Regions from separate parts of the Alkalihalobacillus sp. MEB130 genome, predicted to be linked through region 2. Evidence: riboswitches for the same ligand, from Rfam matches in the RefSeq annotation. Region 2 holds a riboswitch; each other region holds the start of a gene.
What was found. A riboswitch is a leader RNA that binds a small molecule or an ion and turns the genes downstream of it on or off. The one in region 2 is predicted to bind lysine.

Region 1 (5,032 bases), on a different contig from region 2:
ATAGCTAGCGCCAGAAATACAATGCCGACGTAGCTATATGTTTCTGGAACATTGACTACAGTTAAACCTGTCACACTTACGGCACTAACAGATGTAAATAGAGCCTGTGAATAGGTTACATTTACTCCTGGCTGATGAGAGATTGGCAAATATAATAAGATACTGAAAAGAAACATCGCAATAATATACGCAATGATGATAACCCTAAACGGGGAAAGAAATTGATTCAACCCTGATTTCATTAATAATACCTCCGCTTTTGTTCGCGGATAAGTATAACATTTAAACATTGTCAAATCTAGAACACTTTAGGACCTCTTGTTCATTTCCGCTATTTGGTCTTGTACGCTAGAATAAGTTCGTTTATGATCAAAAGAGCTTCATAATACGATGAATCGTCCGTAATTAGACGTCGGGCAGATGAATTTGCTTTTTTTAGATAGTAAGGAGAGGAGCTGTTTTATGGAAGATCGTGCAACTCAGTTTGGATATGACCTAATTAGAAATGATGTTCTAAAGGACGTTTTAGGAAAGGAACATGATTCTATTTTATATTGGATTGGAAAATCTCTCGCTAGAAAATATCCGCTTTCAAATGAGGAAGAGACCATTCATTTTTTTGAGAAGGCCAATTGGGGAATTCTTACAAAAGTTAAAGAAAAAAAACAGCTTCACATTTTCGAATTACAAGCACCATGGATAGACAGCAAAGATGAGCGCTGTTATCAATTAGAGGCTGGTTTCCTTGCACAACAACTGGAATCTTGGTATGAATGTATTACAGGCGCTACCTATACTATGAAAAAAGAGTTAATTGTTATTACAGTTGAGACCGACAAACGAGATCCAATCAAACAATAATAAGGTTGTCTCATGTTAGGTTTTCCCCCTATTTGAGGAGGAGCACCTTTTGAGACAACCTTTATTTATGTTTTTTTAAACAGTTACTGACAGTTCTTCAACTTCCTCTGCTAATTGAAATTCCTCGTGAAGCATCTCAACCGCTAGAACCATATCGATTTCTTGAACGACGACAGACACTTTAATTTCTGATGTACTGACCATCTTAACAAAAATATCATTTGAAGCAAGTACATCAAACATCTTCGCTGCTACACCCGGATTTGAAACCATTCCTGAGCCAATGATGGAAACTTTCGCTAACTCCTCTTCGAACGTCACATCACTAAATTGCAATTCATCTTGAGCTGCTTGTAAAACGTTGAGTGTTTCTTTTAAAGTGCTTTGTGTAATGGAAAAAGAAATATTTACATGCTCTTCATCCACTTGGTTTTGAATAATAATATCTACATTCACGTGATGATTCGATAACGTAGTAAATAAACTAGATAATGTATTTAGTCGATTCGGTAATCCTTTTACCGTAACCTTCGTTACATCGTTTTCAAAAGCAATTCCACGTACGATTAAATTTTTTTCCATTGTTACTTCCTCCTCAATCAACGTTCCTTCCACTTCTTCCATACTCGACGCCACCATCAATGGAACATCATAATTTTTAGCGAACTCCACTGCTCTTGGGTGTAAAACTCCTGCTCCCAAATTGGCCATTTCTAACATTTCATCATAGGAAATAGAGTGTAGTTTTCTTGCTTTCTTTACAAACCGAGGGTCCGTTGTAAATACTCCTGTTACATCTGTATAAATATCACATCGACTTGCTTTTAATGAAGCAGCAAGAGCAACCGCAGTTGTATCAGAACCTCCACGACCAAGGGTTGTGATTTCTCCGTCTGGACTTAATCCTTGGAATCCTGCCACGATAACCACTTTCCCTTGAGCTAATTCCTTTTCGATTCGCCCGTTATCAATTGCTTCAATTCTAGCGTTCCCATGGCTTGCTTCTGTCTTCATTCCCGCTTGCCATCCCGTTAAGGAAATTGCTTCAATTCCACGGGCTTGCAAAGCCATTGAAAGCAAAGAAATGGTTACTTGTTCTCCTGTAGTAAGCAACATATCCATTTCTCTCTTACTTGGATTATCTGTAATTTGATTAGCCAATGATACTAGTTCATCAGTTGATTTCCCCATTGCTGATACAACAACAACTAGCTCATGTCCTTCTAATACAGCTTTCTCTACTCTTGTGGCAACATGTTGGATCCTTTCAACCGACCCAACTGATGTGCCACCATATTTTTGTACGATTCTTGCCATCTTCTATTCCTCTCCTTGTTTCTCACGTGTGAGAATGCAAAAAAGCAACAATAAGGAAAACCCCTCACTGTTGCTAGTCATACCAGTCCGGTACCACACTGCTCCCTGTTTCTCTCGTGAGATAGTTCTCCACATACCAATTGGGTGTAGGTATGTGACAGCCCTATGCTTCTTCAACATAGGTCCAGCACAGGGAATATGAGTTGTTCTCCTGCACTTCGGCGAATTCCCCTTTCAGCCATCTTCAACAGGTCTCATTCCCCTCAGAAAGCCTACTATTGGTTTTCGCTCCTCTACCAATCACTTCATTTGAAGTGTGGCATATTCAATTAGATATCATTTTAGCAAAGATTAAAAAATGATACAAGAGGGTTTTTTAGTCTTTTTCTTGTAATGTTTTTATAATTGCATCTGCCACTTTATCTGGTATAGATAGTTTCTTGAAATCTTCCAAGCTTGCTTCTCTCATCTTTTTTACAGAGCCAAAATGCTTTAACAATTGGCGTTTTCGCTTTTCCCCTACCCCAGGAATATCATCCAACTCTGATTTAAAGAACGTTTTTGAGCGTGTCTGCCTATGGAACGTAATCGCATATCTGTGAACTTCATCTTGAATTCGCTGCAACAAGTAAAACTCGTGACTATCACGTTTTAATGGGATAACAACAGGTGGGTCCCCCATAAGCAATTGCGACGTCCGGTGTTTTTCATCTTTTGCTAGTCCGCAAACAGGGATACTTAATCCTAATTCATCAACTATGACTTCTTGGGCTGCTGCAATTTGGCCTTTCCCTCCATCAATGACGATCAGATCCGGCATTGGTAGCGACTCTTTTAAAAGACGGACATATCTTCTTCTAATAACTTCACGCATGGAACCATAGTCATCAGGACCTTCAACTGTTTTAATTTTGTATTTCCGGTAATCCTTTTTACTTGGCTTTCCATCTAAAAAGCTAACCATCGCCGATACAGGATCCGTTCCTTGAATATTTGAGTTATCAAAAGCTTCAATTCGATAGGGTGTCCGGATGTTCATCGCTTCTCCTAGGCGTTCGATTGCTTTAATCGTTCGATCTTCATCACGTTCAATAAGCGAGAACTTATCTTTTAAGGCAATCGCCGCATTCTGATTCGCTAAATCAAGCAATTCTTTTTTCTTCCCGCGCTTTGGATGATGAGCTTTCACCTCTAATAGTTGCTCCATTAATTCCTTATCGACTTCATCTGGAAGCAAAATTTCCGCCGGCTTTATATGTTCCTTCTTCATATAAAACTGGCCAATAAATGTCATTAAATCTTCAGGTGCGTCTTTATAAAAAGGAAAAATGGAAACATCACGCTCAATTAGTTTCCCTTGGCGAATAAAGAATACTTGAACACACATCCAGCCTTTATCATAAGCAAAGCCAAATACATCACGATCAACAAGATCTCCAATCATCATTTTCTGCTTCTCTATCACCGTATCCATATGTTGGAGCGTATCACGTATTTCCTTTGCTCGTTCAAAGTCCATCTCCTCAGCAGCCTTCATCATTTTTTCTGTTAGCTGATCTTTAATTTCATCATGACCCGAACGAAGAAACTTTGTAATGTCTTGTACCATTGCTTGATTTTGTTCTTTTGACACTTCCGCTACACATGGAGCCAAACATTGTCCGATATGATAATACAAACATACTTTATCGGGTAATGTCCGACATTTTCTCAACGGATATAATCGATCTAGCATTTTCTTTGTCTCATTGGCGGCCCCTGCATTCGGGTACGGTCCAAAGTATTTTCCCCCATCTTTTTTTACTTGACGTGTTGTAATGAGCCTTGGATGCTCTTCATTCGTAATTTTAAGATAAGGATAGGATTTATCATCTTTCAACATGACATTGTATTTCGGGTCATGTTTCTTAATTAAATTCATTTCTAAAATTAAAGCTTCAATATTCGAGGATGTAACTATATATTCAAAATCAGCGATCTCACTTACAAGACGCTGCGTCTTTCCATCATGAGAACCAGTAAAATATGAACGTACTCTATTTTTAAGCACTTTTGCTTTTCCTACATAGATGATCGTACCTTGACGATCTTTCATTAAATAACAGCCAGGTTGATCAGGAAGAATTAATAGCTTTTCTTTGATTTGACTCATCGTATTCCACCTCTCTTCTATTGTTTGCTAGAAGGCGAACTTTTGCAAGTTAGAAAAACTGGAATATAGAAAATTCACATAAAAAAAAGTGATTCCACTCGTCCGATATCGGAGAATGAAATCACTTATATTTGTCTTATAGGTGCTTATTTAAAAGCTCTGCTAAAGCTTCTTTTGGTTGGAAACCAACAACTTGGTCCACTACTTCACCATCTTTGAAAACAAGAAGAGTTGGGATACTCATGACGCTGTATTTACCAGCTGTCTCTTGGTTTTCATCTACATCAAGCTTAGCAATTTTTACCTTATCGCCCATTTCTGAATCTAATTCTTCAAGAACAGGAGCAATCATCTTACAAGGTCCGCACCATGGTGCCCAAAAGTCTGCAAGGACAACTCCTTCACTTGTTTCAGATGCAAATGTTTGATCTGTTACATTCACGATTGCCATTATAAATCCTCCCTTTATCCAATACAATTTACTTCAGCACAATTATACCAAACACTTCCACTGCTGGCGAATTTGTTGCTCGACTATATTTTATCCTGAGAATGTTCTGTTTACACAAGGAAGGTAAAGAGGTTATTTTATACTCGTTGGATTCATGATTATAAAGAAGTAACAGAGTTGTTAGTTATACTTTCCGCTGGTCTCCATTCTCGGGAAAGTATTGCCTTTTTTGTTTCCCGAATTCCGCCTAC
Region 2 (5,032 bases):
TAGGCAAGTCCCCTTCCAATTTTAATTGCGATGGTTCATGTAATACAGCCACATTCGTATCTACATGAAACGGTTGGTAACCATACAAGTTATAATCTTGGTCACTCATGGTGACAATGCTACGCTCATACCTTTCTCGAATTTCGTAGATCGAAATGGCAATAAGACAAAGTGCGAAAAAACTGATGAGCGCAATCCGGATGGTCTTAGGTTTTAATAATCGGAAAATGAGAACAACCGTAAGAATCATGAATGAAACTGTGATCACAACAATGAGTGGGGTATAAAACGTTAACCCGCCCATTAGCAAACTTATAACCACAACAACGTAACCGAAGAAAGCTAGTAAAGCAATGATAATAATAGATATGATAACATTTAATAGTAGATTCGATTTCATCTCTTTCCCCCTTCCTCTCACTTTACCATAATTTTCCCACTTTTCTATCGTTACATTTTAAATAAAAAAAGAGCCAACTTCATACTGAAGTTGACCCTTTCCCTCTATTACGCGCTTGCTCCAGTGATTCTCTTTAAAACAAACACCGTTGCAACAAGTAATGCAAATGCAACAATCAAACTTAAAACAACACTCGCAGTTAACCCTAGGACAATATAGGATACAACTGTGATTCCAGCTGCAATGAGAGCATATGGAAGCTGTGTAACAACATGATCAATATGATGACTTCCTGCCCCTGTAGATGAAAGAATCGTCGTATCCGAAATCGGAGAACAGTGATCCCCGAAAATCGATCCCGCTAGTACGGCTGCCATCATTGGCAAAATCATCGTAATGTCCATAACAGCTGCCATTTCGCCTGCTATTGGTAACAACAAGCCAAACGTTCCCCATGACGTTCCTGTTGAAAATGCAGCAAAGCCAGCAATAATAAACAAAATCGCAGGTAAGAACATTGGATTTAAATTAGACTGCTCCACAAGAGACGCCAAATACGTTCCTGTCCCTAGATCGCCAATAATAGAAATGAGCGTCCATGCAAAGAATAAAATGTAAATGGCTGGTAGCATAGATTTCATTCCGATTAGTAAAGACGTTCCAAGCGCTGTACCAGACTTTGGTTTCACAACATTTAGAAGAAGAGCGACCGCTAATCCAAACAACCCACCATAAACAAGAGCTGCAGCGACATCTGTGTTTTCAAAAATAGTTAAGATCGTTACTTCACCGTCTGTTCCCTCGATACCAGTTGTCACCATGAAGAACACGGTTCCTACGATTAACGCAACGATTGGCCAAACGAGGTCGCCAACTTTTCCTTTATCGCTTGATTGGATGTCATCTTGAGAACCAGGAATGGGACCAAGAGCAGCGTTAAATAATTCTCCATTTTTTACTGCACGGGTTTCATGAGCTTTCATCGCCCCAAAATCTAAATTGAACCACGCAACAGCTAACACGAGACCGATAGCGACCAACGCATAAATGTTCATCGGAACCATTAGTAAAAAGGCTTGCAGGGCTTCATACTGCGTAACCGAATGCGTGGCAAAAATTCCAGCAATAATGGCAATAATGTAAGCACCCCAACTTGAGATTGGCGCAATCACACACATAGGTGCCGCCGTTGAATCGACAAGGTATGCTAATTTTGCACGAGAAATGCGATGCCTGTCTGTCAACGGCCTGCTGACATTCCCCACTGTCAAACTGTTAAAATAGTCATCAATGAAAATAATGAGACCAAGAACAACGGTTAAAAGCTGTGCGCCAACACGTGTTTTCACACGCTTCATCGCCCATTCTCCAAACGCGCGGCTTCCACCAGAACGCGTAATAAGAGCGGCCATCATTCCTAGTAAAAGTAAGAAAAGAACAATGAAAAATTCCCACGTATTAATGGCAAAGCCCTCATCAATAATGGCAGAAGTGACTGTTCCAAAAGTCGTTGTTTCCACGTCAAAGTCAAAGATGATCCCCATAACAATACCGTAAATTTGGGCTGCTGCCGCTAATGGATTAAAGTCATTCACCATTAACGCTCCCACAATAGCACCAGTTCCAAGTGATAGAAGAACTCGTCTAGTTAAAATAACCATCACAAGCGCTAAAACGGGAGGAACTAAAGAAAAAATAGATAATTCCATCATGATACCTCCTTTTTATATGGTAGTTATATAGATGAATGAAGGACGAACGAACTGCATATAAAAAAGACGATAGTGGATCAACCACTATCGCCCTATACCCGCAATGTGTGTCCCCATAATTATGGTAGTCCTCCATAACTTGCTTGCTCCAAGTTATGACAGCTCTGCACTTATTCAATACAGATCCAGCAAAAATAGCTTGACATCTACTTCCACTTCGGCGATGGCTCCTTTCCCTTTTCATCAACGTTGTCATCCTTAGAAAAGATACTGATAGCAATCGCGCCTCTACCTCATCGTTTCAATGAGGCACCTCTATTTAATTACCAATTATGGATCTTATCATGTTTTCTCGAGATTCGCAATGTTAATTTGTGCCACTTGGTTCTGTTGGTGGCTCCGGTTCACTACCTGGTTCTGGCGCCCTCGCCTCATTTTCAGCTTCTGCTGTTTTGTCTACTCCAGCAGGAAGGATCATCCCGCCACCACCTTGTGAGTAATATTCTGGCACTTCACCAGGGACGAAAATACTTCCGATGACAATTTGCGTTGAAACCGTATCTGTATCTGTAGCGAATGGTATTACAATTTTCACATCAACTTCGACATCAATATGATAGGAGAGCGTTGTATTGTTGATCCCACTATCAACGACTTTGTAACTCATATCTGTTTTTACATCCCCAATAGCTGAGAATCTTACGGGAATTTGTGGTCCGAGATGAGCAAGTAAGGCATTATTCGTCGCTTGCCCTAACGGAATCGTATGGATAATCCCACCTTCAGCGTCAATATCCTGCATGCCTTGCGCTTCTCCTTCATCTAATTCCACTTCATCTGGAATCGTAATATCAAATTGCTGACCCTGTTCAACCAAACGTAAATATCGTTGAACTCGTGCCGTTGCCTCAGATAACACCCGTGTATAAATTTGTGAGTTAAACTGAACCGACCGAATCATCCCATCACTCGTATAGTCGGTAATAAATAACTCTTCTTGGTTTAAACTGGAACTAATCTTTTTTGAAACGGCATCATTAATTGCAAGTGTCGCAATTTTTCTCGTCTCGGTCGTCGCAATATGAACCAAAGTTGGCCTAATCCCCTTCTCAATGATCCACAACCCTTGCACTGTCAAAACAACAAAAATTAAGAAAGATAATAGCAGTACATAACGAAATGGGAGCGGACCTTTCCGAGCTCGGGGTCTATTTCTTCTCGGTGACCTCATGCTGAAAACCCCCTTCGTCCAATGTATATGCACCAAAGTAGGACAGAAAGAACCAAAGAAAAAAGGTGCTCTTCCTTTTTTCTTTGGTTCTTTCTGAGCGATGAGCGGAACCGCCGTTGTCTCTTAAGCTTTTTGAGCGGGTTTCTCAAAAAGCGCACGGCGTGTGGAGCCAGCGCCATTGTTCGCTCTGTTATCTTTAATACTCGCTCTCCCTTTTTTCTTTGGTTCTTTCTGAGCCATGAGCGGAACCGTCGTTGTCTCTTAAGCTTTTTGAGCGGGTTTCTCAAAAAGCGCACGGCGTGTGGAGCCAGCGCCTATTGTTCGCACTGTTATCTTTAATACTCGCTCTCCCTTTTTTCTTTAGTTCTTTCTGAGCGTTGAGCGGAACCGTCGTTGTCTCTTAAGCTTTTTGAGCGGGTTTCTCAAAAAGCGCACGGCGTGTGGAGCCAGCGCCATTGTTCGCACTGTTATCTTTAATACTCGATCTCCCTTTTTTCTTTGGTTCTTTCTGAGCGATGAGCGGAACCGCCGTTGTCTCTTAAGCTTTTTGAGCGGGTTTCTCAAAAAGCTTAAGAGACAACGCTACTTGGTCACACTTCCTTAGTTAAAGGAGGTACCAGTCCCTCTAAATTTTACTAGGAAGCGGACAGACGATTCGCTATTTTCATTAAAACAAGCATTATTTTTCTTTCGCGGACCGTACGGCCTCTATTTAGCAAATTATCCCCCTATTCTCTTAAATAAGAGTGAAATAGCGCCCTCTGTGTCCCCGTAGAGCCTCAACATGACCTTTTATCAAAAATAGAGAACTCAGTGTCCGCCAAAAAGATACAACTCAAAAAAAGCGCAATGAGTTTCCCCATTGCGCTCTCCTCACAAATCCTTATAAGTTACTTTTTTACTCTTTCATACGTTCGGAATTCATGTCGGTAGCGGTTCTTTTCATCCACTACTCCCTTTTCTACAAATACGATCTCCCACTCATCGTCTGAGATTTCCGGAAAAAACGTATCTCCTTCAAACGTTTCATCAATATACGTAACATAAAGCCGATCAACGTGTTCCCAAAACAACTTGAACACTTCTGTTCCTCCAATAACAAAACATTCATCTTCTTGCTGAGCGATGTCCAAGACGGCTTCAACCGTATGAACCACATCGCAGCCTTCTGCTTTATATTGTTCATCTCTTGTTAATACTACATTCCGTCGCTTCGGCAACGGTCTTCCGATGGATTCATACGTTTTCCGCCCCATCACAATCGTATGTCCGGTTGTCACTTTTTTAAAAAAAGCAAGATCTGCTGGCAGGTGCCACGGAAGTTGATTGTCTTTTCCTATTACTCGGTTTTGATCCATTGCAACTACAAATGAAATCATATGTAACGAACTCCTTTACACGTACTTTTTATCTTATCGTATCACATTTTCGAAAACGAGCATAAGATTGTTGCAGCATGATGAGTTCCACATAATGCTTAGTAACACAAGCTTTGATTTTCAGACGATTACCATCTCTTTTTGTAAATTCTTTCCCAAAGGTAGTTGACAATAACTGTATTCTCCCTCTATAATATAAATGTAAACGCTTACAGAAAGATTCTGTTATTATCTTTACAAAAGGGGAGTTGTTCGCATGTCTTTTGAAACATTGTCTCAGATCGATAAGGCACAAATTATCGATACCCTT
Region 3 (5,032 bases), on a different contig from region 2:
ACGAATGGTTGATGAAGGAGTGGATGTGCTCCTTATTTCAAACCCTTCTAATATGTATTATTTAACCAACTATTCGGCTTGGAGTTTTTACGTTCATCAAATGATGGTGGTCACACTCGAGGATGCTCAACCGATTTGGATTGGGCGCCAAATGGATGCCAACGGTGTGGCAAAAACAACCTGGCTCGATGAACATCACATTATTGCATATCCTGATTATTATGTTCAATCAACAGAAAGACACCCCATTGATTTTGTAGCCAATATCTTAACAGAAATTGGCCAAAGCAGAAGAGCGATTGGTGTTGAAATGGATGTTCATTATTTTACCGCTCTTTGTTACGAACGGATCAAGCTTGGTTTGCCCGATGCTACATTTAAAGACACATCTAGTTTAGTTAATATGATTCGCCTCATTAAGTCAGACGATGAAATAACGTATATGAGAAGAGCTGGAAAAATTGTTGAACTTGCGATGACAGCAGCTTATGAGAGTGTTCAAGTAGGTGTAAGGGAATCGGATGTGGCGGCAGCGATATACGAAGCTCAAATTAAGGGAACTCCACAGTTTGGCGGGGACTATACCTCAATTGTACCGATGATGCCAACAAATGAGAACACATCTTGCCCTCATTTAACTTGGACAGATCGACCTTATCAAAAAGGAGATTTTTTAACGCTAGAAATTGCAGGAGCTTATAAACGATATCATGCGCCAATGGCAAGAACGATGGCAATTGGAACCGCCCCAAATGAGGTAAAAGAACTTTCTGCCGTCGTAGAAGAAGGGATAGAGGCAACATTAGACTTTATAAAACCAGGTGTTCGGGCAGAAGAGGTCGAACGAATTTGGAGTAAAACAATTGGAAAATACGGGCATAGGAAAAGTTCTCGACTTGGTTATTCGGTCGGCCTCAGTTTTCCACCTGATTGGGGTGAGCACACAGTTAGTTTTCGCCCTGGAGACGAGACGTTGTTAAAACCAAACATGACGTTTCATCTAATGCCTGGTATCTGGTACAACGATTATGGGGTCGAAATAACCGAAACGATTCGTATTACAGAAGATGGTGTAGAACTGTTAACGAATTTCCCGCGAACGTTGTATGAAAAACCTAATTTATCGATCATTACAGATGAGCATACGTCTTAATAATACAAAGTGACTCTAAAAAGGTATATTCCTCTTTAGAGTCACTTTTTTTGTAGATGAAAGTGTAAGCGTTTTAAATAGAAAATTATTACGGTATTCGAAAAAAAATCGTGACCTGCAGATGGGAGGGTGGTAAGATACAACTACGAAAAGTAGAGAGGACGGTTCATTATGAAAGATCAATCCCTGCTCTTCACATACAGCATTGTTTTTTTTGTGATGATCATATGGGGTCTAAATGTTGTTATGTTAAAAGTGTTAGTCGATACGTTTCCTGCCGTTACGATGACGGTGTTTCGTATTATGACTGCCGGAATGGTAACAGCTGCAATCATACTAGCTAGTAAAAACATGAGAAAACTCACAAAAAAGGAATGGAAGTATACGTTTTTAGGAGCCTTGTTTGGTGTGGTTGCGCATCATTTCTTTTTGTCTGTCGGTTTAACGTTAACGAATGCATCGACTGCAGTATTGATATTGGCTCTTCTCCCGCTTTCAACGTCGATTCTTGCGATAGTGTTTTTAGGAGATCGATTAACGAAGTGGCGAACAGTTGGAATCGGTTTAGCTTTTGTAGGCGTACTGTTTATTCAAGGTGGAGGTGGCGAAGGAGTGTTTTCTCTAGGAGAATTGTATATTTTCCTGGCGATGATCGTTCAAGCGATTAGTTTCATCTTTATTAAAAAAGGGACAACAAGCCTTGATTCTAAACAAATGACAAGCATGATGCTTTTAATTGGGTCCATAGGACTACTCTTTATTAGTCTCGTGTTAGAGCCAGGCAGTATCGGGGAAATGCTTGGAGCGCCTTTAGGAGCTTATGTTATTTTTTTCGTTTCAGCAATTTTGGCTACTGCTTTAGGTCATTTCTTATTTAACGCCGCGATTCAGAAAATAGGAGCGGGTCAAGCGGCCATTTTTAATAATTTTGTTCCCTTTTTTGGTCTAATTAGTTCAGCCTTGTTTCTAAACGAACAAGTCTATTGGTATCAATCCTTTGGGTTTATGTTTATTGTTATTGGTGTATTATTTGGAACAGGCTACATAGAATCTATGTTTCTGAAACGAAAGCAAAATCAAGAGCCTACACTTCAGAAAAAAAGCATGTAGCGAATTAGCTACATGCTTTTTGGTTATTTTAGCTTACAAAAAAGGTAACTGTTGGCTGAACTACGTTTTGTAGTTCTTGTTGTTGCTCAGCTGTAAGAGGGACTAAAGGTAAGCGTACAGGGCCAGCTTTAATTCCTTTCATTTCCATTGCAGCTTTAACAGCTGTAGGGTTAGGTGCAATGAATAACGTCTTCATAATAGGAAGTAACTGACGGTGCTGCATCGCAGCTGCTGTTACTTGACCGGCTTGATAATTTCGCACCATTTGCTGCATTTCGTTCCCGACAATATGAGATGCTACAGAAATAATTCCTGTACCGCCAATAGCTAAGATTGGCAATGCTAAGCTATCGTCTCCACTATAGACTGTAAAGCCTTCAGGAGCATGCTCGATCAGTGTAGCTACAGCATCCAAGTCACCACTTGCTTCTTTCATTGAAACAACGTTCGGAAGTTGTGCTAAACGCAATGTCGTATCAACATCCATATTAACGGCACTTCTTCCTGGAATGTTATATAGCATAACTGGAAGCTTTGTTGATGTGGCAATTGCGTGGAAGTGCGCATACAGTCCTTCTTGTGAAGGTTTGTTGTAATAAGGAACAACAAGCATAACGCCATCTACACCAAGTTCTTCCGCTTTTTTCGTTAATTCAATGGAGGCTTGAGTGTTATTTGAACCTGTTCCAGCAATGACAGGAATTTGACCATTTGCGGTTTCAACAACCGTCTTAAAAAGTAGCAATTTTTCTTCAGTGGAAAGAGTAGGAGATTCTCCTGTCGTTCCAGCAACGACAACGGCATCTGTTCCGTTTGCGATAAGATGTTTTACAAGTTCTTTTGTTGCAGGTATATCTAGTTGTCCATGTTGATTAAATGGTGTAACCATTGCAGTAATAATACGACCAAAATTCATCCAATTCACCCTCAATTCAAAAATTTTTTCCATATACGTAGGGGGAAGATGGGCTACTGGTAGGCACAAAAAAACAACAATGAGGCCTCTACTCATTGTTGTTAGGTTTAGCAATTGAAGCAAAACCAATTCAATGTGTGAGATAGCCCTCCATATAGCGCTATAGCTATATGACAGTACTGCCCTTATTCAGAACAGTCCCAGCTAATGAGACATGAGATCTCATGTAGCTTCGGCAAGTATCCCTTTCGATTAGCATCTGTGGATCTCATTCTCCTCCACTAACGTACTAATGATCCTTGCACCTCTACCCAAACTTCAAATGTATGAAGTAAGATAATACGTGATTTGTGTCTACCTTACCAAATGTTATCAATGATTGCAATGCTTTAGTAAGAATTTCTTTGTAATAAATTAAGCAGCTTGTCTAGCTCTTGGCTACATTCGACGGTTACTTTAGCTGTCAGTCCGTATTTTTTAGCAAGATTCAACATTTGTAATCGTTTTTGCTCTATTTCTATACATAACATATTCCACTCCACCTCGACAAATATAAAAAACAGACGAATTGGTTAGGGTTAAAATGGGAGTTATATCGCTGGTGTGGCTAAGCAAATTGTCTATTTATAAAATTATTATACCCAACAGAAATTTGTTGAAAAGTGTTTCTGCTAAAGTAGTCAGGAATAGATGAAAAAAGAAATAAATCGACAAAAAATGCAAATTACTTTCTAAATATTTTCAGGTTGGAAACACGATTAACATCGCACACTAGGGATAGGAGGGATTGTCATGAAATCTGTAACTTACTTGTTCATAGCAGCAGCTGTATTAACAGGCTGTACGATACCACAACAAGCTGATATGGGGGCAAGCCCAGATCGTAATGAGGCCTTTAATGGTTATGGAGTGAATCATGTACGAGGATTGGAAGGACCTCTTTCTGATCTAATGGTTCCAGATCAATCTCCCAAGGGATTAACTGATCCGGTACTGCATTCTACAGGAGAAGGATCTCACGTAACCCGCCAACGTAACTTGAGTATGAAGCACGAAGGGGTGAATCATCAAGGACCACGTATCTTAAGCAATCGTCCTGGTGTGTTGCGAGATAAATATTCATACAGCAATGATCCGAATGTTGGTCGACTAGATAAAGGGCAACAAGCTCAACAAGCAACAACAGAGCTCACAAAAGAAATTGAAAAGAGAGTCGAATCCTTGCAAAATGTAAGGGATGCTCATGTCATGACAGACGGTGACCAAATCGTTATTGGAATTGAATCAAGTGAGCAAGACCGTGTGAAGTTAAAACGTGTAGTGGAAGAAGAAGTACAGCAAGTGACCGATATACGACGCGTTCATATTACAACCGATCGAAAATTAATTAACCGAATGAATGCGCTTGAACATCATGTGGGAATGGACAAACCATTTGACTCCATTGGTGGTGCCGTTGGTGATTTAGCTGACTTAGTTGACGATGCAGCGCATAGAAGAAGATAAAAACAGGGAAACATTTACTTCCCTGTTTTTTTTTTGCGTGAACCGGGGTCAGACCCCCATCCATTTAATGGATACCGTAATCTTCTGTTACAGCTAGGTACTCTCGTTCCATTAATTTATGTGATAAAACAGCATTTTCATAATAGACGCGTGCATTTGTTACTTGAAGAGGATGAATGGGCTCTTTCATATCTGATAAGATCCTCTCAAGTGCATCAATTTCCATTAAGGTGGATACGTGTACATGGTGCAACGCATCAAAAGGTTCAGGGCGACTAGTGTTAATAAACTCTTCACCTTTATTACGAAGGAGCTCTATTTTATCCATTGTCTCATCAACATCTGAT

Region 1: another riboswitch for lysine. It lies ahead of N0O92_RS04400 (aspartate kinase); the one in region 2 lies ahead of N0O92_RS00375 (Na+/H+ antiporter NhaC family protein).
Region 3: another riboswitch for lysine. It lies ahead of dapA (4-hydroxy-tetrahydrodipicolinate synthase); the one in region 2 lies ahead of N0O92_RS00375 (Na+/H+ antiporter NhaC family protein).

Annotation. Positions count from the first base shown of each region.
Region 1 is NZ_JAOANA010000003.1:166,823-171,854, reverse strand. Features, by position in the region: gene N0O92_RS04410 (TrkH family potassium uptake protein) at 1-242, opposite strand, end outside; gene N0O92_RS04405 (YslB family protein) at 463-861, shown strand; gene N0O92_RS04400 (aspartate kinase) at 937-2,178, opposite strand; lysine riboswitch at 2,293-2,482, opposite strand; gene uvrC (excinuclease ABC subunit UvrC) at 2,555-4,330, opposite strand; gene trxA (thioredoxin) at 4,467-4,781, opposite strand.
Region 2 is NZ_JAOANA010000001.1:64,649-69,680, forward strand. Features, by position in the region: gene N0O92_RS00370 (PstS family phosphate ABC transporter substrate-binding protein) at 1-400, opposite strand, end outside; gene N0O92_RS00375 (Na+/H+ antiporter NhaC family protein) at 508-2,109, opposite strand; lysine riboswitch at 2,230-2,411, opposite strand; gene yunB (sporulation protein YunB) at 2,480-3,343, opposite strand; gene N0O92_RS00385 (dihydrofolate reductase) at 4,234-4,722, opposite strand; gene fbpA (Fur-regulated basic protein FbpA) at 4,979-5,032, shown strand, end outside.
Region 3 is NZ_JAOANA010000005.1:39,544-44,575, reverse strand. Features, by position in the region: gene N0O92_RS06770 (M24 family metallopeptidase) at 1-1,153, shown strand, start outside; gene N0O92_RS06765 (DMT family transporter) at 1,325-2,263, shown strand; gene dapA (4-hydroxy-tetrahydrodipicolinate synthase) at 2,292-3,179, opposite strand; lysine riboswitch at 3,315-3,497, opposite strand; gene N0O92_RS06755 (aspartyl-phosphate phosphatase Spo0E family protein) at 3,569-3,709, opposite strand; gene N0O92_RS06750 (YhcN/YlaJ family sporulation lipoprotein) at 3,972-4,685, shown strand; gene N0O92_RS06745 (hypothetical protein) at 4,750-5,032, opposite strand, start outside.